2 regions of the Brucella cytisi genome follow, and region 1 is predicted to be linked to the other one. Evidence: predicted binding sites of a transcription regulator. Region 1 holds the regulator's gene; the other holds the start of a gene.

Region 1 (5,677 bases):
TCGCGATTGCGCTTCTCGTAGAAGGAATTTCCACCGGCTACGAGCACGTAATGCATATTGTTGTAAGGGAACTTCAGACCCGCCGTGTGGAAGAACATGGCGTTCTTGAGCTTCGGATGACGCTCACCCTTCAGAACCGCGTCGGCAGCGGCCTGAACATCAGGCAGCGCCTTGGAATTCATCTGGCGGGTAAGCACACCGGGCGCAAACTGGTTCTTCTGACCGACGACACCGCAAATCGTATCCGGATAACGTCCCGACGCGAGACGGTTCATGACCACCGTACCAACAGCCAGAAGACCGTCGGAACTCGAACGATTGGATTCGAAGAACATCGCACGTTCAAGGCAATTCTTGTCCCGTGCGGTGTAGGTGTAGGTCTTCACGCCATTGACGGATTTGACGTGGCTTGCCGCCGTCTTTTCCGAATTGGCTTTTCCCGAGGTTCCGGTTGTCGTGCAACCGGTCACCACGAAAGGCGCAATCACCAGCCCGATAAGAGCGGGCAATTTCCACTTCGCGGCGCGCGTCAATGGCTCAGTCTCATATTAGGACCCTTAACTGATCCAGTCATCCATTCAGGCGAACACATCTGGAATGATGCGCGCGAACGTCTGACTGCGGTGCAAGTCAAAGAGGACGAAGATCAAAATCTCACGTCCTACAGTCGCTCAATCGAATTCAAGGTTTTGGAATTTTTAGGCCAAAAAAAGGCAACAGGTCAAATCCCAACAATGCTGGAGACCGCTGAAAAGTCCTAAAACAATTCCGAATCGAGATTGCGAATGTGCCTACAAGCCCTTTAAATATATTAATAATTCCTTAACGAGAATTAGCAATTCAGGTAAGATATTGATTTCACGAGATTCAAAGTCTCGCAATACACGCCATATCGCTGCCTTAATTCACTTTTTCTTGTACTTTTTTTGCATACACATTTGTGGCGTTTCAAATCTTCTGTAGAATTTCTGCTTCCAGGCCGGTTCCATTGCTCTTTGTCAACTTTGACAACAGATTTGTAACATCGCGTGAGATTGTGCTTTTGAGACCCGTTTCGGGTTGTTGCAATGCGAATCGGGCGAGCACGATCCGCACCTTGCAAAGCGGGGTCTTAAACAAAAACGACCCGCCACGGATACCGTGGCGGGTCGGACAAGTTCAGTTCCTGACGCCGAAATGACCGCAGCGGTCACCCGAAAGAATAACCCGCACCCCGAACGGTACGGATCGGATCGAGCGCACGACCGACATTGATCGCCTTGCGCAGCCGTCCGACATGGACGTCCACCGTGCGGTCGTCGACATAGATGTCCGGTCCCCAAACGCCATCCAGAAGCTGGCTACGTGAGAAGACACGACCGGGCGACATCATGAAATATTCGAGCAGGCGGAATTCCGTTGGTCCGAGACGAACTTCCTTTTCCTTGCGATAGACACGATGCTGTTGACGGTCGAGAACCAGGTCGCCCACTTTCAGCACATGCGAAAGAATGCTCGGATTCGACCGGCGCAACATCGCCTTGACGCGCGCTAGCAATTCCGGCGTCGAAAATGGCTTCACGACATAGTCGTCCGCGCCGACGCTCAGGCCCCGAACACGTTCGCTTTCCTCGCCACGTGCCGTCAGCATGATGATGGGCAGGCGTTCGGTTTCCGGCCATTGGCGCAGGCGACGGCAGAGCTCGATGCCCGATACGCCCGGCAACATCCAGTCCAGAATGAGCAGATCCGGTACGTTCTCGCGCAAGGCGATCTCGGCTTCGTCGCCGCGCAGCATTGTATCGACCTGGTAGCCCTCTGCCTCAAGATTATAGCGAAGAAGAACGCTCAGCGCCTCTTCGTCTTCTACCACAGCGATTTTGGGTGCCTGTGACATCCAGTATTTCCCTATCCAAATTCGGCGGGCGGTAGATACAATCCCCCAATCGACCGCGTGCCGCCGCGCTATTCACTCATTCTCAACCGCCGGACCGTGTGGTCCGGTCGGCTGCAGTTCAGGGTTTACGCGCCTCATCCACGACAATACCGTGGCTCAGGTCTTCCTTGGGTCGTTCGGCCGGCATTTGCAGGCCGGTCACGATGTAGTAGACGGTCTCCGCAATATTGGTCGCGTGATCGCCGATACGCTCGATATTCTTTGCGCAGAACAGAAGATGCGTGCAGGCGGAAATATTGCGCGGGTCTTCCATCATGTAGGTCAACAGCTCGCGGAACAGTGACGTGTACATGGCATCAATCTCGTCGTCGCGGTCGCGAACGACATTGATCTGCTGCACCGAGCGCGACGCATAGGCGTCGAGAACATCCTTGAGCTGGGTCAGCGCCAGCTCAGCGAGTGTTTCGAGCCCACGATAAAGCTTTACCGGCTGGCGCGATTCCGAAACGGCGGCAACGCGCTTGGCAATGTTCTTGCCCAGATCGCCCACGCGTTCCAGATCGGCAGAGATGCGGATCGAGCCAATGATTTCGCGCAGGTCCACAGCCATGGGCTGACGCTTGGCGATAATCATCACAGCCTTGTCGTCAATCTCGCGCTCGCTGGCATCGAGAATGAGATCGTCGGAGATGACGCGCTGTGCGAGCGCATTGTCCGCATTGACGATAGCGGCGACCGACTGCTCGACCATACGTTCCGCATGTCCGCCCATTTCGGCGATCTTATGGGAGAGAAACTTCAATTCCTCGTCGTAGGAGCGAACGGTATGCTGAGACGGCATAGTAGACCTCGTAATATAAATTGCGGGGAAGCCGCACTGTCTATCTGTTGAAGCGCAGTTGCGGATCAGCCGAAGCGTCCGGTAATGTAGTCCTGCGTGCGCTTTTCGGTCGGCGCGGTGAACATGGTTTCCGTGTCACCCACTTCGACCAGATTGCCGAGGTGGAACATGGCGGTGCGCTGCGAAACACGCGCGGCCTGCTGCATGGAGTGCGTGACGATCACGATCGTATAGTTCTGGCGCAGTTCATCGATCAGCTCTTCCACCTTCGCGGTCGCAATCGGGTCGAGCGCCGAGCACGGTTCGTCCATGAGAATGACTTCCGGGCTCACCGCAATCGCGCGTGCGATGCAAAGACGTTGCTGCTGGCCACCCGAAAGACCGGTGCCCGCATCGTGCAGACGATCCTTCACTTCCTCGAACAAGCTCGCCTTCTGCAAGCTCGTCACGACGATTTCTTCAAGATCGGCCTTGGTGCGGGCGAGACCGTGAATACGTGGGCCGTAGGCGACATTTTCATAAATCGACTTCGGAAACGGATTCGGCTTCTGGAACACCATGCCGACGCGGGCGCGCAGTTCGACGACATCGATCTTCGGATCGTAGATGTCTTCATTGTCGAGCGTGATCTTGCCACCGACCTTGCAGCCTTCGATCGTATCGTTCATGCGGTTAAGCGAACGCAGGAAGGTAGACTTGCCGCAACCCGAAGGGCCGATCAGCGCCGTGACCATCTTTTCCTGGATTTCCAGATCGACGTCGAACAGCGCCTGCTTCTCACCATAAAATACGCAAACCTTGTCGCCGCGCATCTTTATGGAATTGGCGTTGGCGTTCATCTTTTCTCCTACGGCTTTCTCGAGAGATCGTTCAGTCATCAGGTTCATAGCTTTCGACTCCCGTTTACCAGCGGCGCTCGAAGCGGCGGCGCAGAATGATTGCTGCAATATTCATCACGGCAAGGAACAGAAGCAGGACGATGATAGCGCCTGACGTGCGTTCCACAAAGGCGCGTTCTGCTTCATTCGCCCACATGTAGATTTGTACAGGCAATGCCGTCGCTGGATCCATTGGCGTGGACGGCACGTCGGCGACGAAAGCCACCATGCCGATGAGAAGAAGCGGCGCGGTTTCACCAAGCGCATGGGCAAGGCCGATGATCGTTCCCGTCAGGATGCCGGGTGCGGCAAGCGGCAGGACGTGGTGGAACACCATCTGTGTTTTCGATGCACCAAGACCGAGGGCCGCAGCGCGGATCGACGGCGGCACCGCGCGAAGGGCGGCGCGGGTCGCGATAATGATGGTGGGAAGCGTCATCAGCGTCAGCACCAGACCACCGACCAGTGACGCGGAACGCGGCAGGCCGAAGAAATTGATGAAGACAGCAAGCCCGAGCAGACCGAACACGATGGACGGAACCGCTGCCAGATTGTTGATGTTCACCTCGATCATGTCGGTGAAACGGTTCTTCTTGGCGAACTCTTCCAGATAGATTGAAGCGGCGACGCCGATAGGCAGCGACAGGCCGAGAACGATCAACATCATGTAGAGAGAGCCGACCAGTGCGACACCAAGACCGGAGGTTTCCGGACGGCTGGAGGCACCGAAAGTGAAGAGACCTGTATTGAAGGCCTCCTTCATGACGCCTTCTTCCGAAAGCATCTTCATCCAGCCCACCTGACGGTCAGAAACCTTGCGGCTCGTCTCCGGCACGGAAAGGTCGATCTGCCCCTTGAAGGCGGAATCGATATCGGCGCCGGCCAGAACCGGAACAGTCTGCGTCGTGCCGATGAGCGATGGATTGTCCATCACCAGCTTGCGCAGCTGAATGCGCACGCCGTCGGAATAGAAGCGGCCCAAATCACGCATTGCCGGACGGTCTGTCGCTGCAACACCCAGTTTTTCGGCCAATGCATTGCGCACCAGCAGCGGATAATTGGCCGTGATCAGCACATTCGGATCGGTCGCGCGCTTGTTGCCCGGGTCAATCACCTTCTCTTCAAGCTTGACCGGCAGATAAAGCGTCGTCTGCCAGAAGGCTGTATAGCCCTTGGAAAACACCGAGAAGAGAAGTGCGCACAGAAAGAACACGCCGATGGCGATCGCAGCAATACCGTAATAGCGGAAGCGACGTTCGGCAGCGTAGCGGCGTTTCAGTCCGATATCGCGGCGCGTCGGCTGTGCCGTGGCGCCGCTGGCGTTGAAGGTCGTATCGGTCATTATTCGTACTGCTCCCGGTACTTGCGCACGATATGCAGCGCAAAGATGTTCATGATCAGCGTCAGGACGAAAAGCGTGATGCCGAGTGCAAAGGCCACCAGCGTTTGCGGCGAGTTGAACTCAAGGTCGCCGGTGAGCTGGTTGACGATTTTCACCGTGATGGTGGTCATCGCTTCGAAAGGATTGATATTGATGCGTGCCGCAACACCGGCGGCAAGAACCACGATCATGGTTTCGCCGATGGCACGGGATGCGGTCATCAGAAGCGCGCCGACAATTCCGGGCAAAGCGGCAGGAAGGACAACACGTTTGACGGTTTCGGAGCGGGTTGCGCCAAGACCAAGCGAACCGTCGCGCAATGTCCGCGGCACGGCTGTGATAATGTCATCGGAGAGCGAGGACACGAAGGGGATCAGCATCACACCCATGACGAGACCAGCGGTCAGAACGCTCTGCGCCATGATGAAGCCCTGACCGCCTGCAATGGCAATCGAGAGATCGCGCAGGAAAGGTCCGACTGTCACAAGGGCGAAGAAACCGTAGACGATGCTGGGAATACCGGCCAGAAGCTCAAGGACCGGCTTGACGATCGTGCGCACTCGGGGCGACGCATATTCTGCCATGTAGATGGCCGAAAACAAGCCGACTGGAACAGCGAACAGCATGGCCACAAGGGCGATGTAAAGTGTACCAGCCAGAAGCGGAATGAGACCGAACTGGCCTGTCTCACCACCCGAGCC
Region 2 (5,677 bases), on a different contig from region 1:
ATGAGAGCCTGCTCATAGGCTTTTAGTGCCTGTTCCTTGAGGCCGCGCAGGCGCAAGATGGCCGCCATGCCGGTCAGGGCGCCATAATGGCGCGGTTCCAACTCTAGGGTACGATTGATATCGTACATGGCGTGGGCGTAGTCTTTTTGCAGGAAATAGACCGTAGCGCGGCGGTTCCAGGCCTCCGCATATTCCGGGTCGAGCGCGATGGCCTCATTCAGGAAGTCTATTGCCGAGGGATAACGCCGCTCGAGCATCGCCGCATTGGCCCATTGCATCAGAAGATCGATTGTTGCGCTGCCTGACTGCGACCACAGCGTATTGATCTGCGAAGCAATGCGCCGCGCCTTGGCTTCGTCCGTCGTGCGGCGAAGATCGGCAAAGAGCTTGTCGAGACGCTCTTCAGGCGTCTGGGCTGTCGCTGGTGCGGGCTTTTCGGGGGCAGGTTTCTGTTCGCTGTCGGGACCGGTTTGAACGGGTGTCAGAGGTGCGGTGAGCGGTATTTTGCCGGGTGCCACTTCGGCATAAGCAAGCGGCACCGTCGTACCAAGCGACGCGAGCACAGAAAAAGAAACCAGACATGCAAAAACGTTCCGCATGCGCATAGATTTTACCATGCGCAGCGAAACGTCAAATGCAAAATCAGAAATAAGATTAGCCCTGACGAGCCTTGTAGCGCGGGGCGGTCTTATTGATGATGTAAACGCGGCCCTTGCGGCGGACCAGCTGGCAGTCACGATGACGGCCCTTGAGCGCTTTAAGCGAGTTCTTGATCTTCATGTCAATCACCGGTCTTGTTGGCCCGTTGACGTGCAGATGCCGCGGGGCTTCATAAAAACAGGCGCTCGAGGCGCCAATTGATTACAGGCACTGTTAGATGCCCGAAGGGTTGGCCGAAATACACAAGGTTTCAGGCAAATGTCAACTCCTGAGCCGCAGATTCAGGGCACTGGAGCTGAAATTCTTGGCAGGTGGCAAAGATTCATCGGGAATCAACGGGATTCCCGATGAACATTATTTCCCGCAGGGGTGAATGCGCGTCACATGGCCCATTTTGCGGCCCGGACGTGCTTCCTTTTTACCGTAAAGATGCAGCACGGCATCCTTTTCAGAGAGAATCGCTGGCACCTTCTCGACATCGTCGCCGATCAGGTTTTCCATCACGCAATCCGAATGCCGGTCGGTGTTACCCAAAGGCAGACCGGCGATGGCGCGGATATGCTGTTCGAATTGCGAAATGGCGCAGGCCGCTTCCGTCCAGTGGCCCGAATTATGGACACGCGGGGCGAATTCGTTTGCCAGTAGCGTGCCGTCCTTCAGGACGAAGAACTCAAGTCCGAGCACGCCGACATAATCAAGCCCGTTCAGAAGCTTTGTGGCGGCTTTACGGGCTGCTTCGGCCGTGTTTTCGGAAACGGCAGCCGGTACGGTCGAAGTCGCAAGGATGCCGTCCTTGTGAACGTTTTCGGCAATATCGAAGATTGCGACATTGCCGGAGCGGTCACGTGCCGCGATCACCGAAACTTCGCGCTCGAAATCGACGAAGCCTTCGAGGATGGCCGGGGCACGATTGATCGCGAGAATCGCCTTGTGAGCTTCGGACTCATCGAGTGATGTCAGGCGGACCTGTCCCTTGCCGTCATAACCAAGACGCCGCGTCTTCAGGATGCCGCGCTCGCCAAGTGCGCCCAGAGCTGCAATCAGGGTTTCTTCATCGTCCACAAGACGCCAGGGTGCCGTCTCGATGTCGCTGGAGTTGAGGAACTGCTTTTCTGTAAAGCGATCCTGCGAGACTTCAAGTGCTGCCGGGGGAGGAAAGACCAGAGCGGTTTCGGCCAGCCTGTCGGCAGCGCTGACCGGCACGTTCTCGAACTCGTAGGTAATGACGTCGGACGCTGCTGCAAGTTCTGCAAGCGCTTTCGGATCGTCATAGGCGGCAATGATCTGGCGATTGGCGACCTGTGCTGCCGGGCAATCGGCCTGTGGCTCCAGGATCACCGTTTCAAAACCGAGACGTGCTGCGGCCATGGCAAGCATTCTGCCGAGCTGACCGCCGCCGATGATGCCGATGGTTGCACCGGGCCTGAGTGCAGAATTGAGTGCGGAGTTGTTCATATCAGGCCTCGTTTGAAGGGCGCTCAGCCACGCTTTCCGTTTGCGCAGTGCGCCATTCATCGAGGCGGGCTGCAAGCGCCTCATCGTAAAGCGCCAGAACGGCGGCGGCGAGAAGGGCGGCGTTGACCGCACCGGCGCGACCGATGGCGAGCGTGCCGACGGGAATGCCAGCTGGCATCTGCACGATGGAGAGGAGCGAATCCTGACCCGAAAGCGCCTTGGACTGGACCGGAACGCCGAAGACAGGCAGCGGTGTCATGGCTGCAGCCATGCCGGGCAGGTGAGCCGCGCCGCCCGCACCTGCGATAACGACCTTGAACCCTTCCGCCTTGGCACCTTTGGCAAAGGCAACGAGCCGGTCAGGCGTGCGATGCGCGGAAACGATCCGGGCATCGAAGGAAATGCCGAGTGCTTCCAGTGTGTCCGCTGCACGGCGCATGGTTTCCCAGTCGGACTGGCTTCCCATGATGATGGCGACATCGGCAGTAACGCTCATTGATCTTCCTGCTCCGCTTCTTTCGTGCATGTTTCGGGTGATATCAAAATGATAAAGCCGGGCGAACCCCGGCTCTGTCATCGATCATTATGGACATTCAGGCGATGATGTCGGGGATCACCCGATCTTCCATCTCCTGCAGCTTGTCCTTGATTGCGAGTTTTTTCTTCTTCATGCGCTGGACGCGCAATTGGTCGCAGCCAACCGCTATCATGGCGTTTATGGCAGCATCGAAATCCGCGTGTTCCTGTTTCAGTCGTGCGACGGCCAATCTGATTTCGGCCTGTTCCTGATCGGACATGCGGTGCCCCGTTCTGTTGAATAGTTTTACGGGCCGCGCCAAACCATAAAAGGTGCGGCGTCAGCCCGTTTCCGGCGAAGCCCTTATCACATTTTTCGCGTCAGGAAAATGCTACCACGACAAAATCGACTTTGCACCAAACTCATGCCAAACTGTCATGGTTCTGTCATGGACGGCGGCTGTCGAATGCGACAAATATACCGTATCCTTGGCAGCCGGGACTGCGTGTTTGGCCCGGAATACAGGAGGTGTGCCGGGCGTTCATGCAGGTCGAATGACGGGATAGCGGGTAAACGGACAAACGAGGTCTGCGCTGTTCCGTAAATAAGGGAAATCAACCAAAGGAGATCTGATGATGGCTATCGAGTCCCATCTTGCCACGCTCGAAAAAAAGCACGGCGCTCTGGAGCAGGAAATTTCCGAAGCCATAGCGTCACCGGCAATGGACGACCTGCACGTTGCATCTCTCAAGCGCAAGAAGCTTATGCTCAAGGACCAGATTGAAAAACTGAGATCCCAGGTAACACGTCACTAACAGGGAAGCCGCGCTTAGATCGCGGTTTGATAAGGCGTCTCAAGCCATCGACATTGGAGACCGAACGGCTCTGGCGAGCTGGTATTTCTTTGTCGTGAATGCAGTTTGCATTCCAAAGCGAAGATGCCAAAATTCAGTATTGGCGGCTGTGACACAGCCGCCGAACATATTGATTCAACTATTTAACCGGCTCTATTTATCGACGGTCATTTTCAGCGCCCGTCACCCTTCCGTCTCAGCTCTTGGATCGAGGTTCAGCGCTTCCGGTGTTGCTCCACGTTCGGAAGGCATGCTCTTGAACTGGTCTTTCTCTTCTTTCGGGACGGATGCACGCTTGCGTGAACGGAACAACGCATAGCCGGTGATGGAAATATGCGCGAGCATGGTGATGGCGAAGAGGCCGGATGGCCAGAAAATATCCATGGCCGCCGCTGCCAGCAGTGGTCCGAGCATCGTGCCGAAGCCGTAAAGCAGCAAAAGCCCGCTCGATACTTTCACAAAGCTTTCCGATGTCGCATGATCGTTGGCGTGGGCGACGGCAACGGGATAGAGTGCATAGGCAAGTGCGCCATAGCATCCGGTCATCGTGATGATGACGGGGCCGCTGGACGGAGCGATGAGGAAGGCGATGAGGCCGACCAGTGCCGCCAGCGCCGCAACGCTTGCCAGCACAAAACGCCGGTCAACCAGATCGGAAATGCGTCCGATCGGAATCTGCATCAAGGCACCAGCTGCAATGGTGACACTGACCATCAAGGCGATTTCGGTGGTCGAAATGCCGGACTTCGCACCGAAGACAGCTCCGAGCGTACCCCAGGCGCCATTGGCAATGCCGATCAGGATGCAACCTACGAAAGCTGCAGGTGAGTTATTGTAGAGCGCCTTGAGATCAAGCTGCACTTCCGTCAGCGGCTTGGGGCTGACGGCTGTGGAGATCGCGGTCGGGATGAGAGCCAGGCAGAAGAATATGCCGCTTAACATGAACAGATGATCGGAGCGTACGTCGCCTGCCGCTACCAACATCTGGCCGGACATGGTGGCTCCGTAGTTGACCATCATATACATGCCGAAAATCTTGCCGCGCGATTCGTTGGTCGCACGCTCATTCAACCAACTTTCAATGACCATGAAGGCACCAGCCATCGAAAAGCCGGTGAAGGCGCGCAGGATCACCCAGATGGTTGCATCCACGAAGATGCCGGAAAGCAGAGCGATAACCGCAGCCGATGCGGCAAAGCAACCGAATGCCCGCACATGACCGACACGGCGCACAAGGCGCGGTGCAAACAGACAGCCGGCAACGAAGCCGCCTGCCCAAGTCGTGCCGAGCAAGCCGAGCGATGCCACTGAGAAACCTTCCACACCGCCGCGCAGCGGCAATAGAAGACCGTGAAGTCCCGAAGCTATGAGAAGGAAGGCTGTACCGCAGAGAAGGGCCAGAACCTGAATGTAAATGCGCAAAACTCTATTCCCGAAGTCTGAAGCCGAATTGTCAGTGCTGAGGCTGATGAGTGATCGCTGCGATCAATGATTGTTGTTCCTAAAGCGCGCCGCCCGGAAATGGTTCCGGCTGCTTTGCTCCGGTATCCATTTCCGTTGACGACCCCATTCCTATCGAAACAATGCTTCTGCCGCAGCGCGGCTATCGCCTTTCTTGAGGCGTTCTGTCTTCAATCGCTCTATTTCGGATTGCAGCAGGGCTATGCGCTGGTCGATTTCGGTGACCGAAAGCAGCGATAGCTCCTCTTCGCTTAGCGCCACGCTATTGCGGGGCTTTACCATATCCTCATCGAAACCGCTCATAGCCGTCCTCCGTGGTCAATGATGGCTCAGAAAAGATTTAACACCTTGAATCGTCGCATATATATTTGAGAAAATCGATGACGATTTCCCTAACGTGACGTCTTGCATCCGCCATGCGGCATTTCTGCGACGATGCGTAGGGCCAGAAATCTGAATGGAGTTTGAATATAATGGCCGACTTGCCTTCCCAGATGACTGCTATCGAAATCTCCGAACCGGGCGGAGCCCATATGCTTCGACCTGTTCAACGCTCGGTGCCTGAACCCAAGGAAGGTGAAATTCTGGTGCGGGTACGCGCCGCCGGGGTTAACCGACCGGACGTCCTGCAGCGACAGGGACAATATGCGCCGCCACCCGGCGCATCGGATATTCCGGGACTGGAGATTGCCGGTGACATTGTTGCCATGGGCAGCGGCGTCAAGCGGTT

What was found. The regulator PhoB, encoded in region 1, activates phosphate uptake and scavenging genes when phosphate is short. The targets are predictions, from matches to a motif close to TGTCATNNANCTGTCAT.
Region 2: a site for PhoB is predicted at 3,066-3,082, ahead of AAE521_RS25860 (YdcH family protein). Genes of this name have one in related genera too.

Annotation. Positions count from the first base shown of each region.
Region 1 is NZ_JBCAUP010000013.1:159,521-165,197, forward strand. Features, by position in the region: gene AAE521_RS14620 (cell wall hydrolase) at 1-533, opposite strand, end outside; gene phoB (phosphate regulon transcriptional regulator PhoB) at 1,190-1,876, opposite strand; gene phoU (phosphate signaling complex protein PhoU) at 1,995-2,717, opposite strand; gene pstB (phosphate ABC transporter ATP-binding protein PstB) at 2,783-3,556, opposite strand; gene pstA (phosphate ABC transporter permease PstA) at 3,621-4,937, opposite strand; gene pstC (phosphate ABC transporter permease subunit PstC) at 4,937-5,677, opposite strand, start outside.
Region 2 is NZ_JBCAUP010000045.1:2,763-8,439, reverse strand. Features, by position in the region: gene AAE521_RS25880 (tetratricopeptide repeat protein) at 1-617, opposite strand, end outside; gene ykgO (type B 50S ribosomal protein L36) at 655-780, opposite strand; gene AAE521_RS25870 (5-(carboxyamino)imidazole ribonucleotide synthase) at 1,015-2,115, opposite strand; gene purE (5-(carboxyamino)imidazole ribonucleotide mutase) at 2,117-2,611, opposite strand; gene AAE521_RS25860 (YdcH family protein) at 2,709-2,912, opposite strand; gene AAE521_RS25855 (YdcH family protein) at 3,265-3,447, shown strand; gene AAE521_RS25850 (MFS transporter) at 3,670-4,908, opposite strand; gene AAE521_RS25845 (DUF1192 family protein) at 5,059-5,250, opposite strand; gene AAE521_RS25840 (NAD(P)H-quinone oxidoreductase) at 5,418-5,677, shown strand, end outside.